2 linked regions of the Alkalinema sp. FACHB-956 genome follow. Each later gene encodes a partner of the first gene's protein in a complex. Links are inferred from orthologs where the notes say so. Each region holds a gene or a part of one and is shown in the gene's direction. Other genes may lie near its edges.

What was found. The genes of interacting proteins can lie anywhere in the genome.
Region 2: the proteins of carB (region 1) and carA are in contact, whole or in part, in a solved structure (PDB 1KEE), measured with the Escherichia coli proteins. The link is inferred for Alkalinema sp. FACHB-956 from one-to-one orthologs.

What each region holds. Positions count from the first base shown.
Region 1 is NZ_JACJRC010000021.1:55,085-63,173, reverse strand. The notes cover bases 2,026-5,785. They hold carB (carbamoyl-phosphate synthase large subunit), read left to right. Parts: upstream 2,026-2,348; coding sequence 2,349-5,585; downstream 5,586-5,785. Other genes in these bases: H6G21_RS19140 (GGDEF domain-containing protein), read right to left, coding at 5,641-5,785. Also shown: H6G21_RS19155 (HetZ-related protein 2), read left to right, coding at 1-590; H6G21_RS26310 (helix-turn-helix domain-containing protein), read left to right, coding at 912-1,964; more of H6G21_RS19140, read right to left, coding at 5,786-6,756; H6G21_RS19135 (hypothetical protein), read left to right, coding at 6,859-7,050; H6G21_RS19130 (Uma2 family endonuclease), read right to left, coding at 7,101-7,688; H6G21_RS26075 (hypothetical protein), read left to right, coding at 7,782-7,904. UniProt on the Escherichia coli protein: Large subunit of the glutamine-dependent carbamoyl phosphate synthetase (CPSase).
Region 2 is NZ_JACJRC010000042.1:16,243-21,281, forward strand. Bases 2,141-5,011 are described here. They hold carA (glutamine-hydrolyzing carbamoyl-phosphate synthase small subunit), read left to right. Parts: upstream 2,141-2,935; coding sequence 2,936-4,087; downstream 4,088-5,011. Other genes in these bases: H6G21_RS23865 (retropepsin-like aspartic protease), read right to left, coding at 2,141-2,430; H6G21_RS23870 (hypothetical protein), read left to right, coding at 2,486-2,881; H6G21_RS23880 (anti-sigma factor antagonist), read left to right, coding at 4,168-4,524; H6G21_RS23885 (ribonuclease III domain-containing protein), read left to right, coding at 4,651-5,011. In the rest of the region: trpD (anthranilate phosphoribosyltransferase), read left to right, coding at 5-1,066; H6G21_RS23860 (Uma2 family endonuclease), read left to right, coding at 1,127-1,660; more of H6G21_RS23865, read right to left, coding at 1,744-2,140; more of H6G21_RS23885, read left to right, coding at 5,012-5,039. UniProt on the Escherichia coli protein: Small subunit of the glutamine-dependent carbamoyl phosphate synthetase (CPSase).

The sequences.
Region 1 (8,089 bases):
TATTGCAGGAAGTGATTCAAGAGTTAATGCAGCAGGACTCCTATCTGCAACAGCAAACTGCTTGGATCAGCCAATGCACCCCCGATCCCCGGCTACGGAATGCCTTGGTACTTGCCGCGACTGAAGAATATTGCCTGCGCCCCATCCGCAACCAGCCCTTGCTGATGTATCGCTTTGTCAACTATCTGCGCCGATCGCAGCGGGGCGGCATGACCCAAGTGCCCACCGCCGACTTTATCCGTCTGGTGTCTGAAGAGGTCAATCCAGATGATGCTGACGGATCCGTTAGCCTATTGGATGGCCAAGCCATTAGCGAATATCAAGATGCCCAAGCCCAAGCCCAACAGCAGGAAATTCGGGAAGCGGTGGTGGATAACTTGGCTGCCTACCTCGATGAAAAAGTTGGCCCGGAAGCCTCTGAATGGCTGAAATTATACTTGCAGGGAAAAACTCAGGAAACCATTGCCGAAGCCCTCAATATGCCCATCAAGCAGGTCTACCGCCTGCGGGAAAAAGTCAGCTATCACGCCATCAAAGTTTTTGCCACGAAAAAGCAACCGGAATTGGTTGCAGAGTGGCTGGGGGGCTAGATTAGCTGCAATTAACACGGCCCATCTTCCCTTGAGATCTCCACAGAGAGTGTTCTCATCCGCCTCTTGACCCTGTAAACTGTCCCATAGATTCGTGGGCAACCTGAGAATTTCTTGCGATTTCCCAAAGATGTTCTAGCCTGCGTAATCACACCCCTAAATTCAGCCATCCCTGGATTCATTCAGCAAAGTGAAGACTGGCTTGATGAAGGTGAAGACTGGCTTGATGAACGTTCCATCGCATTGCTAAGGTCTTTAGAAATAGGGTATTCAGGCAGAAATTTTCAGGGTGTTGGTGTATCGGCTTAGGGAGAGAAAGCAGTGGACAAGTTTGCAGCAGAAACACTCAAAGCGATCGCAGAAAAGCTCATCCAAGCCCGAGAAGCTCAGGGAATTTCTTTGAATGAGATTTCTACTAAGACTTACATTCCGCTGCGGCTCTTGAAGGCATTGGAGGCAGCAGAGACCTACAAGCTGCCGGAACCCATTTTTGTTCAGGGGTTTATCAAACGCTATGCCGATTTGGTTGGGCTGGATGGTACCGCCATTTCCCATGAATTTCCGCTGGAACAGACCACCAGTAGCATTCCCAATCCCGTCGTCACCTACTCGCAACCTGTCACTGCCCGTCCTGCTGAGCCTTTGATCCAAGCTCCTGTCCAGTCTTCTGTGCCCAATCCGACCCGGCGGGTGGAAACTAGCCCTTCGAACGCGACCCCTCGCAACGCTTCAACCGTCGGCGATCGCTCCAATTCTTCTGCACCTACCGCTGAACCGATCGCTAGTTCCAGCACAATGCTCCAGGATTTGCCGAGTTCTTGGACGCGATCGCTGAACACCCCCTCTGACAGGCCCAATTGGCGACTGCCGGTGTTGGCCGGAATTTTAGGGGTAGTTCTCCTGGGCAGTATGGTATTCCTGCTCACCCAAAACCGGACGCCCACCCCCGAACCCGCCAGTCCTAGTGGGGCAACGACCGTTCCCCCGGCTCCCAGCCCAAGCCCCCAACCAATCACCGACGGGCGATCGGGAACCATCGCCGCAACTTCGACCACGCCAGCCCCCCAAGCTGCCGCCAGTCCTCAAGCTGCCGCTAGCCCATCCGCCGCCCCCCAACCCGGAGCCGTCACGGTGAATCTCAATGTGACAGACGACAGTTGGGTGGAAGTGGAAGTGGATGGCAAGGTCGAAACCTCGGCAACCTTGCCTAAGGGAACCCAGAAAACCTGGTCTGGGCAGAAGGAAATCATTGTTTACTCAGGGAATGCCAAGGGCGTCTCCGTTTCCCGCAACCAAGGTGCCGCCAAAGCCCTGGGGAAAACCGCCAACCCTCAAGGAATAAAATTTACGCCAACGGGGGAAAGTCCCCTCTAGGCACGATCGCAGCAACCCGTAGACTCGCGTCGATTCCAGAACCCAAAGGGTGAATGGAAGGATGACTGATGTCACACCTAACAGCACAATTGGTGGCGCAATAGTCGCGATCGACTGCCTAGACTATCAGCAACTGCCTAGACTATCAGCAACTGCCTAGACTATCAGCAACTGCCTAGACTATCAGCGAATGCTGACGACTTATCAGCTAATTCTGACATGGCTCACTACCTAGACTGACCTGGATAGGTTGTCCCCTAGGAGGAGCATTTCAGCTTGCCGTTCCTTTAGAATTTCTCCAGAACTCTTCCTTGGGTCGGCTCTTTTAGAAAGCCCCTCATCCCTTACAATAGTTTGGATTTCTGCACCTCAAGATTAATTGCCATGCCGCGTCGTAATGACCTCAAAAAGATCCTGTTAATTGGCTCGGGCCCGATCGTGATTGGACAGGCTTGCGAGTTTGACTATTCGGGGACGCAGGCATGTAAAGCACTGCGGGATGAAGGATATGAGGTCATTCTCATCAACTCCAATCCGGCTACGATCATGACGGATCCGGAGACTGCCGATCGTACCTACATCGAACCCCTAACGCCCGAACTGGTGGAGCAAGTCATTGCCAAGGAGCGCCCCGATGCCCTCCTGCCCACCATGGGGGGACAGACCGCCTTAAACCTTGCCGTTACCCTAGCTAAGAGTGGGGTGCTCGATCGCTATAACGTTGAACTGATTGGCGCGAAACTGCCCGCGATCGAAATGGCGGAGGATCGCAAGCTCTTTAAAGAGGCCATGGAACGGATTGGCGTCGGTGTCTGTCCCTCCGGCTTGGCAGAAACGATGGAAGAAGCCAAGCGCATCGCCCAGGAAATTGGTAGCTATCCGTTGATTATTCGTCCAGCCTTTACCCTCGGGGGCACCGGCGGCGGTATTGCCTACAACCAAGAGGAATACGAAGCGATCGCCCAGTCCGGGTTAGACGCCAGCCCCGTTTCGCAGATTCTAGTTGAAAAATCGCTGCTGGGCTGGAAGGAATACGAACTGGAAGTGATGCGGGATTTAGCCGATAACGTGGTGATTATCTGCTCGATCGAAAACTTTGATCCCATGGGCGTCCACACCGGCGACTCCATCACTGTTGCACCAGCGCAAACGCTAACGGACAAGGAATACCAACGCCTGCGGGATGCCTCGATTAAAATCATTCGCGAAATCGGCGTCGAAACCGGCGGATCGAACATTCAATTCTCCGTCAATCCTGAAACGGGCGAAGTGATTGTGATTGAGATGAATCCGCGCGTGTCGCGATCGTCGGCCTTGGCTTCGAAAGCTACGGGATTCCCGATCGCAAAAATGGCGGCGAAGTTAGCCGTGGGCTACACGTTAGATGAAATCCCCAACGACATCACGAAAAAGACCCCGGCCAGCTTTGAACCGACGATCGATTACGTCGTCACCAAAATTCCTCGCTTTGCCTTTGAAAAGTTCCCCGGTTCCCAGCCCACCCTAACCACGCAAATGAAGTCCGTGGGGGAAGCGATGGCGATCGGGCGGACGTTCCAAGAGTCCTTCCAAAAAGCCTTGCGATCGCTGGAAACGGGGCGAGCTGGCTGGGGCTGCGATCGCGAGGAAACCTTGCCAGCGATTGAACAAATTCGGGCTAGCCTGCGGACACCCAACCCGGAGCGCGTCTTCAGCCTGCGCCACGCCATGCTGAGTGGGATGACCGTTGAGGAGATTCATGAATTAACCGCGATCGATCTGTGGTTCCTGGATAAGTTGCAGGATTTACTGAAAACGGAACAATTCCTCCGATCGACCGCCTTAACCAGCCTCGATCAGGACACCCTATACGCCATCAAACGGCAGGGCTTTAGCGATCGGCAAATTGCCTTTGCGACGGGCACCCACGAGGATGAAGTCCGCAGCTACCGCAAATCCCTCGGGGTGATTCCGGTCTACAAAACCGTTGACACCTGCGCGGCGGAATTTGAAGCGCTGACGCCTTACTATTACTCCGCCTACGAAACGGAAACGGAAGTGCTGCCGTCCGATAAACCCAAAATTATGATCCTGGGCGGGGGGCCAAACCGGATTGGGCAAGGGATTGAGTTTGACTATTGCTGTTGCCATGCCTCCTTTGCCTTACAGGATGATGGCTATGAAACGATCATGGTCAACTCCAACCCAGAAACGGTTTCCACGGACTACGACACCAGCGATCGCCTGTACTTTGAACCGCTGACCAAGGAAGATGTGCTCAACATTTTGGAAGCGGAAAATCCCAGGGGTGTGATTATCCAATTTGGGGGGCAAACGCCGCTGAAGTTGGCAGTCCCGTTGCAAGAATATTTAGCCAGCGATTCCGCAACCGTTGAAACCAAGATTCTGGGCACCTCACCGGATTCGATCGACACTGCCGAAGATCGGGAGCGGTTTGAAAGAATTCTGCGGGAGTTGGACATCAAGCAGCCCGCCAACGGCCTCGCCCGCAGTTACGAGGAAGCGCGGGAAGTGGCCAACCGGATTAGTTACCCGGTGGTGGTGCGGCCTAGTTATGTGCTGGGCGGTCGGGCTATGGAGATTGTCTATTCCGATGCGGAATTGGAACGCTACATGGTTTACGCCGTACAGGTGGAGCCGGATCACCCGATTTTGATCGATAAGTTTTTAGAAAACGCGATCGAGGTGGATGTGGACGCGATCGCCGATGCGACGGGTCAGGTGGTAATCGGGGGCGTCATGGAGCACATTGAACAGGCGGGGATTCACTCGGGGGATTCCGCTTGTTCCATTCCGACGGTGTCGTTGCCCGAGAGCGTGCTGACGCAAATTCGTACTTGGACGGTGCAACTGGCCAAAGCTCTGAAAGTCGTGGGCTTGATGAATATCCAGTTCGCCGTGCAAGGGGAACAGGTATACATCCTAGAAGCCAATCCCCGCGCCTCTCGAACGGTGCCGTTTGTTTCTAAAGCGATCGGAAAACCCTTGGCTAAGTTAGCAGCGCGGATCATGTCGGGGAAAACGCTAGCGGAATTGGATTTTACATCGGAAATTATTCCGACCCATATCTCGGTGAAGGAAGCAGTGTTGCCCTTTGAAAAATTCGCGGGAACGGATACCATTCTGGGGCCGGAGATGCGATCGACGGGCGAAGTCATGGGCATCGATAGTAATTTTGGGACGGCCTACGCGAAGGCGGAGTTGGGTGCGAGTCAACGCTTGCCTCGGGAAGGCATGGTGTTTGTATCCACCAATAACCGGGACAAAGGGCTGGTGGTGTCGGTGGTGCAGGAGTTCATCGATCTGGGCTTCAAGATCGTGGCCACCAGCGGAACTCGTCAAGTGTTGAAGGAGCACGGTGTGGAAGTGGAGTTGGTCTATAAACTCCACGAGGGACGGCCCCATGTACTGGATTGGATCAAGAACGGGCAAATCCAGTTGATTATCAACACACCCTCTGGGGAAGAGGCCCAATCCGATGGGCGCACGATTCGGCGGGCGGCGCTGATGTATAAAATCCCCATCGTGACGACGATCGCGGGGGCTAAGGCAACGGCGGCGGCGATTCGATCGATGCAATCCCAAACCCTAGCGGTGAAAGCGTTGCAGGATTATTTTTAACGGCTAAAACAGCTAGCAGTTATACCGAGTCGCCGTTCGTGAATGCAGCGGTGAGTTAACGCAGCGATCGATCGCTGGTAACGGGTTGAGAGGCTGGGGCCAGCATCACACGATCGCGCCCCAGTCTTTTTGCTTGGTATAAGGCTTGGTCTGCCCGGTCAAACAATTGCGCGAGGGTTTCTTGGTGTTGCAAGACGGCGACTCCAAAGGATGCTGTGACATGGCCAACCTCCGGGATGGGGTGATTGGCGATAACCATTCTCAGCCGGTCTGCCAGGTGTAGCAATTCCGTTGCAGTTTCTCCAGGCACGACGACTAAAAATTCTTCGCCGCCCCAGCGACTGAAGATATCCTGTTTCCGCAAATGGGTTTGGCAACAATGGGCGATCGCTTGTAGCACCCGATCTCCGACTAAATGACCATAGCGATCGTTCACCTGTTTGAAGTGATCGACATCGCAGAGGATGATGCCGATCGACGCTTCCGCCTGATCGAGCAAGGTTTGCAGGAATTTTTCACCCGCTCGACGGTTAAAGATACCGGTGAGTCCATCTTTTTCGGCGACTTCCTTGAAATGTAATCGCTCTAGATAAAGTTTGACAACGGCATCCTGAAGCTGGGAGTAAAACAGAAGTAATGTAAAGTTAATCGCCATGGAAGGCAGAAGGGTAATCATTAAGTCAATGCCACGGGGAGTAGATAGTTCTGGCAAATGGAAACTAAAATAGATGACGACAGGTGCTGCGATCGTTATCCATAGTGCAATCGCAAGTTGGATAGCGCGATGGGGTTGAAGAAAGACGACGATTCCGGAAATTAGCAGAAACAGTCCTGAGGAAATAGGTGGGAAACTATCCACTAAACGGCGATCGGGATGTATCCAAGCATCAATGACAAAGAAGTATTCTGGGAGTAGAAAAATTAAGCAACTCCAGCCCAATGTGAGTTTGATGACGAGGGGGAGTTGCTGAGGCACTTTCAGCAGGTATAGCAAAAGGCCGAAGCAAAAGATAGCACTGGCGGGCGGAATGATTCTGGATAGGAGGTGGGGCTGGGGTTCAAAGGCGTGGAGAACGGTTGCCAATAGTCCTGCTAAGGCCATGACTGTTAGGATGAAAATGGAGGCTTTGCGCTTGAGGGCTGCTGTGGAATCGTCTGCTCGAAAGATCATAGGGGGCGTGGTAAAACTGAATTTAAGATAGACAAATTATCCAGTTTTTGCCCCGAAATGATTCAGATCATCTCAATGCAGAGGATTCAGTGCATAGCTTACTTGTATTTGAGTCCAGCGCAATTACGGCAGATTGGCATTAAGGCTTTGGTGCAGGCGTTAGGTGCGGTGGGAATGGCGCGTTTTTTGCAGCAGTTTGACCAGGGCCGTGGAGATTACACGCGCGATCGCGATTTGCTTTTGGATAGCATTACCTTAGAAGACGCGATCGCTCAAATTAAGCAATTCCGCTAAGGAAAAGGGTGATTTTTGAGTGTTCCGTTTTGCGATCGGCGAGTTGAAGTTTAAACGGATTCGGGTTCTGGGGTGAGGGTTAAACCGCGATAGATCTGTTCGATCGCAAAACTCAAGTTAATGCTTTTGAGTTCAATGGTGTCGCCTGCCTGGTAGTTAGTGATTACCCAGTCGCCTGCTTCATTTTTGTGGTACAAGTCTATTTCGATGCTGGTGGAACTAACTAACACATAGTCAATCAGCATGGGGTTTTGGCGATATAGGCGAAATTTTCCACCACGATCGTAGGCTTCGGTGCTGGGGGAGAGAACTTCAACAATGAGGCAGGGGTAGGTGATGTATTGGGTGGTGGTTTTGTCGCGATCGTCGCAGGTGACGCTGGCGTCGGGGTAGGTGTAGTTGTTGGCGTTCAGAATATTGACTTTTATATCGGAGTTGCCAACAATGCAGGCGCTATTTGTTAAGTGACTGTCAAATAGAGCAGTTAGCTTGATGGCAATGCGGCCATGATTGATGCTACCACCGGTCATGGCATAGACTTGGCCGTCAATCAGTTCGTGTTTCTCTAGCTGCTTTTCTTCCCAAGCGAAGTATTCTTCGGGGGTGAAGTGGCGGGCGGTGTCTTTGGCTGCAACCATAGTTTTAGCTCCTGGAGATATGGCCAGCGCAGTTTTAGGCTGTTTGTTCTAGATTTTAACAATTTAGACAAACCTTGGTTGGAGCCAGCCTTTTTGGAATGGTTCGGTTGGTTCGATCGTACGGGGGAGGGCGATGATGTTGGGAGCGATCGCGGCGATCGCTTTTTCACGTCCTTGCAGCGATCGTGGCAGATGCTTGAAATTACCCGATGCTAATAAATGTCGATTAATGTTACGTAGCAGGTTGAAATCAAACCTTTAACTCCCGGCCACGTCATAGAATAAGGTCAGCTTAACTAGCCTCGAATCAATGAGTGTGCTGATCTATTTGGATGTATGTTGCTTGAATCGCCCGTTTGATGATCAAACTCAGGAACGGGTTCGGTTGGAATCAGAGGCAG
Region 2 (5,039 bases), on another replicon or contig:
TTCTATGTCCCAGTCGATTTCCCCCGTGGCCGCTGCATCCCATCCCCAATGGTCGGATCTGTTACAACAGCTACTTGACAGGCAATCTTTGAATCCAACCCAATCGGCTGACTTGATGCAGGGTTGGTTGAGTGGTGCAATTCCTGAGGGCTTATCGGGCGCGATCCTGGCCGCGTTGCAAGCCAAGGGTGTCTCGGGGGATGAACTGGCAGGTATGGCTAGGATTTTGCAAGGTCAGGCGATCGCCAGTACGGGTGCCACGATGCCGACGCCATTGATTGATACCTGCGGGACGGGCGGGGATGGGGCTTCCACGTTTAATATTTCGACCGCCGTGGCTTTTGTGGCGGCTGCGGCTGGGGTGGCGGTTGCCAAACATGGCAATCGATCGGCCTCCAGTCGGGTGGGGTCGGCGGATGTGCTGGAAGCGTTGGGGGTAAATCTCGCTGCGCCCCCGGAGAAAATTCATGCAGCGGTGCCGGAGGTGGGCGTGACGTTTCTATTTGCCCCCGGTTGGCATCCAGCCATGAAGGCGGTGTCGGACTTACGCAAACAATTAAAAATTCGCACCGTGTTTAATCTGCTGGGGCCGTTGGTCAATCCGCTCAATCCTACGGGGCAGGTGATTGGGGTGTATAAGCCGGAATTGGTGCAACCGATCGCTGAAGCGTTGCAACAACTGGGCAAGCAACGGGCGATCGTGGTTTATGGCCGTGAAAAATTGGATGAAGCGGGCTTAGGGGATCTCAGTGACATGGCGGTGCTGGCGGCAGGGGAGATTCAGACACAAACCTTGGATCCCGCAGCGGTGGGTGTTACAGCGGCCCCGATCGCGCAATTAAAGGGCGGTGATGTGCCGGAAAATGCTGAGATTTTGCGCAATATTCTACAAGGCAAGGGTAGCCTAGCCCAGCGGGATGCTGTGGCCCTCAATGCGGCCTTAGCCCTACAAGTGGGTGAAAAAGTGACCTCGATCGCGGCAGGGGTGACCCTAGCCCAGTCGGTGATTGATAGTGGTGCCGCTTGGGACAAACTAGAGCAATTGGTGGCATTTCTCAAGGCTTAAAGCAGACCAATGACTTCGCTTACACCTTTCTCCGTTTGTAGTTTTCTCAGCTTGTAAACGATGCAGCAGCCGTTCTATGAATTTTGCCGCAGCAACCCAGATTTACGAGTCGAGCGAACGGCTCAAGGAGAAGTCTTGGTCATGGCACCCACCGATTCCGACACAGGTAATCGGCTTTTCAATTTAGTGGGGCAGGTGGGGATATGGATAGAACAAGACGGAACGGGGTTAGGGTTCGACTCTAGTGCAGGTTTTACCTTGCCTAATGGCGCAACCCGATCGCCGGATGTGTCTTGGATTCGCCGCGATCGCTGGGAGGCTTTAACGCCGGAGGAACAACAATCCTTTGCGCCGCTTTGTCCCGATTTTGTGATTGAGCTGAAATCAGCCAGCGATCGTTTAGAGGCGCTGCAAGCCAAGATGCAGGAATACATCGACAATGGAGCGCAGTTGGGCTGGCTGATCGATCGGCAAGCCCAACTGGTGTGGATCTATCGCCCCAATCAAGCGGTGGAAATTTTGGATCATCCTGAAATGGTTATTGGCGACCCTGAGCTTCCGGGCTTAGGGGTCAACCTACGATCGATCTGGTAGGGCACCGTTGGCTCACGTCTAGCGATCACCGAGTCCAACACCGAGTTCAACACCGAGGCCAGGGAAGTAGTGCTGGCCTCGCCTTAGTTAGAGCAACGGGAAAATTCCACTAGGTTTTGATTGCGTTTAATGCTGATGTCGCAATCCCCAAAGAAATCGTGACCGAGGAGCGCCACAGGCCCGATCGCGACGGGAAAATCATAAATCGTGCCACCCCCCACTGCCATCGATTTGATGTAGCCCACATTGAATTGGGTCGATCCGGCGGGGGTCATCGCGGGTACAGAGCCGATGGTTTCCACGCCCAGGGCCTGGGCCATATCCTGGGTAATCATCGTGCCACTGGCCCCCGTATCTACCATCATTTCAAAGCGGTACTTCCCGTTAAACAGCACATCCACCACCGGAATGCCACCTTGGTAATACTTGATGGCAACCCGATACACGCGATTACCTGCTGGGGCCAGACTGACGACATCTCCCTCTTCAGAAATTTTGGGATCCACCGCAACATAGCGCTCTCCCCCCGTTCGTCCCTGCGATCGGGCCAGTTTTTGCTGAGCGCGGGATAATCCTGCTTGAAAACTCGCTAACCGCCTAGCCACTTCTTTATAGTTCGGATCGCCTTTCGGAGTTTGCTTCAGCAGTTGAATTGCCGATTTCCAGCGATCGATGACCAACGTCCAGTCCTCTGGCGATTGGGCCGATTGGGCAATGCTATCCGCGCTTTCCGCCTTGTCTAATGCCAGTTGAAAGACCGGACTCTCCACCAAGTTTACCTCTGGCCTAGTATGAGTCAGCTGAGTCCCAGCAGGTCTAGAGGCTTTGGCCGAGGATGGAGCCGACTGGGTCGATGTCGGCTGGGCTGGTGTGGAGGTGGCCGATGTAGAGGGGGGCTTGCCAGTTGCTATTGGTGGGGCGCTGGTGGTGGGTGTTGCATTGTCTGCCGGGGTGGGATTGCCCAAGGGGGGAGACGCTATGATTTGGCAGGAAGCGCAAAGTACCGCGATCGCGCCTCCCAAGCCCCATCGCATCAGGCTGATTGTGGCAGCCCACATCCTGGACTCAGAATGCGGTTTAACAGGAATCAGCAAGTTAGCCATGGTGACGGGATCGCAAAAGGGTCTGTATCCAGGATATTTCCCGTCTACAAACTTGTCCCCTGCCAAAAACGAAATTTTTTTAGGAATCCTCAATTCTGCCCCATCTTGGTTTCAATAAAGGTGAGATAATACGCAGGATTTATTTTCACAGGCATTTGCACAGGCTGAGTCTATGACCCTCTCTTCAGTTCAACCCGCCTTGCTGGTCTTGGCGGATGGTACGAGCTACCACGGCTTCTCCTTCGGCGCAACGGGAACCACGATCGGAGAAGTGGTGTTTAACACGGGCATGACGGGCTACCAAGAAGTGCTGACCGATCCGAGTTATCGGGGCCAAATTGTCACCTTCACCTATCCGGAATTGGGCAATACGGGCGTCAATCCCCAGGATGAAGAATCCCACCAGCCCCATGTGCGAGGCGTCATTGCCCGCAATATCTGTGAGCGGCCTAGCAACTGGCGATCGACCCAGTCGTTGCAAGACTATCTGGTGCAACACAATCTGATTGGGATTTATGGCATTGATACCCGTGCCCTCACCCGTCGTCTGCGATCGTCGGGAGCCATGAACGGAGGACTCTCAACGGAAGTTTTGGATCCCGCAGTCTTGCTTCAACAGGTGCAAGCCGCTCCCAGCATGGCTGGCTTAAATCTGGTTAAGGAAGTCACCACCGAGCAGCCCTACGAATGGACAGAAGCCACCGAAACCGACTGGGAATTTAGCCCCACGGCTTCTCCAGAAAAAGCTTTCACCGTGGTTGCGATCGATTTTGGCATTAAGCGTAATATTCTGAAGCGGCTGGCAAGCTATGGCTGTCGCGTGATTGTGGTACCTGCTAACACCCCAGCCGAGGCAATCCTCAGCCACAATCCCGATGGGATTTTCCTGTCCAATGGGCCAGGAGATCCCGCTGCTGTAACGGAAGGCATTGCCACGACCCAGGCGCTGCTAACGGCCAACAAACCGATTTTTGGTATCTGTATGGGCCACCAAATTTTGGGGCTGTCCATGGGTGCGGAAACCTTCAAGCTCAAGTTTGGCCACCGGGGGCTCAACCATCCCGCCGGACTCAGCCAACGGGTGGAAATTACCAGCCAAAACCATGGCTTTGCGATCGACCCTGAGAGCCTGCCCAATGCTACTGTGGAGGTAACCCATTTAAACTTGAACGATCGCACCGTTGCGGGCCTAAAGCATAAAACACTGCCCATGTTTTCTGTGCAGTACCACCCCGAAGCCAGCCCCGGCCCCCACGATGCGGATTATCTGTTTGAGCAGTTTGTCCAAGCCATGGCAAATCATCGCTGCTCTAGCAATGAATAGCGTATTCCGTCAGAAAGAGTGTATACTGGTTCGTCGGATTGTTGGACTATGGAGCGAGGAGGCCCGCTATACCTGAGCAACTGACCTTGACCGTTAGCTTGAGAGGCACTCGCGAAGTCAAGGATAACTACCAATTGTTTCGCCTCACAGGTCTTCTGGATGCTTTTTCTGAGGCCACTTTCCGTAAAGTGCTCAATAAGTGTCTTGATGAAGGTCCTAAAAATGTCGTCTTGGATCTCTCTAAGATCGACATGATCGACAGTTCTGGCTTAGGGGCGCTGGTTCAGATTGCAAAAAAAGCGCAATCTGATGCTGGAACCCTACAGATCGTGACAAACCCTCGTGTGACCCAGACCGTTAAGCTCGTTCGGCTAGAAAAGTTTTTAGCCCTGCAAGCTTCTGTGGATGAAGCGATCGCGAACGTCAAATCCGCCTGAACCCTGAAGTGATTCTTGGCCAATGCTATCCAGCGATCGTCTGGATAGCCCTTTTATTCTTGTAATTCTTGGCAATGTTTCTGTGAGTTGTATGTTCCAGTGAGTTCTACAGAGACCGCTTCTCCCTTGAGCCAGTCATTTTTGTTGGCACCCCGTCCTTTGCCCCTGCGCAAAGTTCAATCCCTTTCTCCCGCAGCCTTGGCTTATCTTGGAGATGCGGTCTACGAACTTTACATTCGCCAAGCTCTGCTGCTCCCCCCCCAGCGTATCGATACCTACCACCATCGTGTGGTGGCTCAAGTCCGTGCTGAAGCGCAAGCGAACTATCTTCAGCAATTAGCGCCCCACTTAACGGAAGTCGAGTGGGACTGGGTTCGCCGAGGCCGTAACGCTGCTTCGTCCCGCCACAAGCGAGTGGATGCTCAAATCTATCAACAAGCAACTGGATTTGAAGCATTGATTGGCTATTTGTACCTCGCGCAACCCGATCGCCTAGAAGTTTTACTGTCCTATCT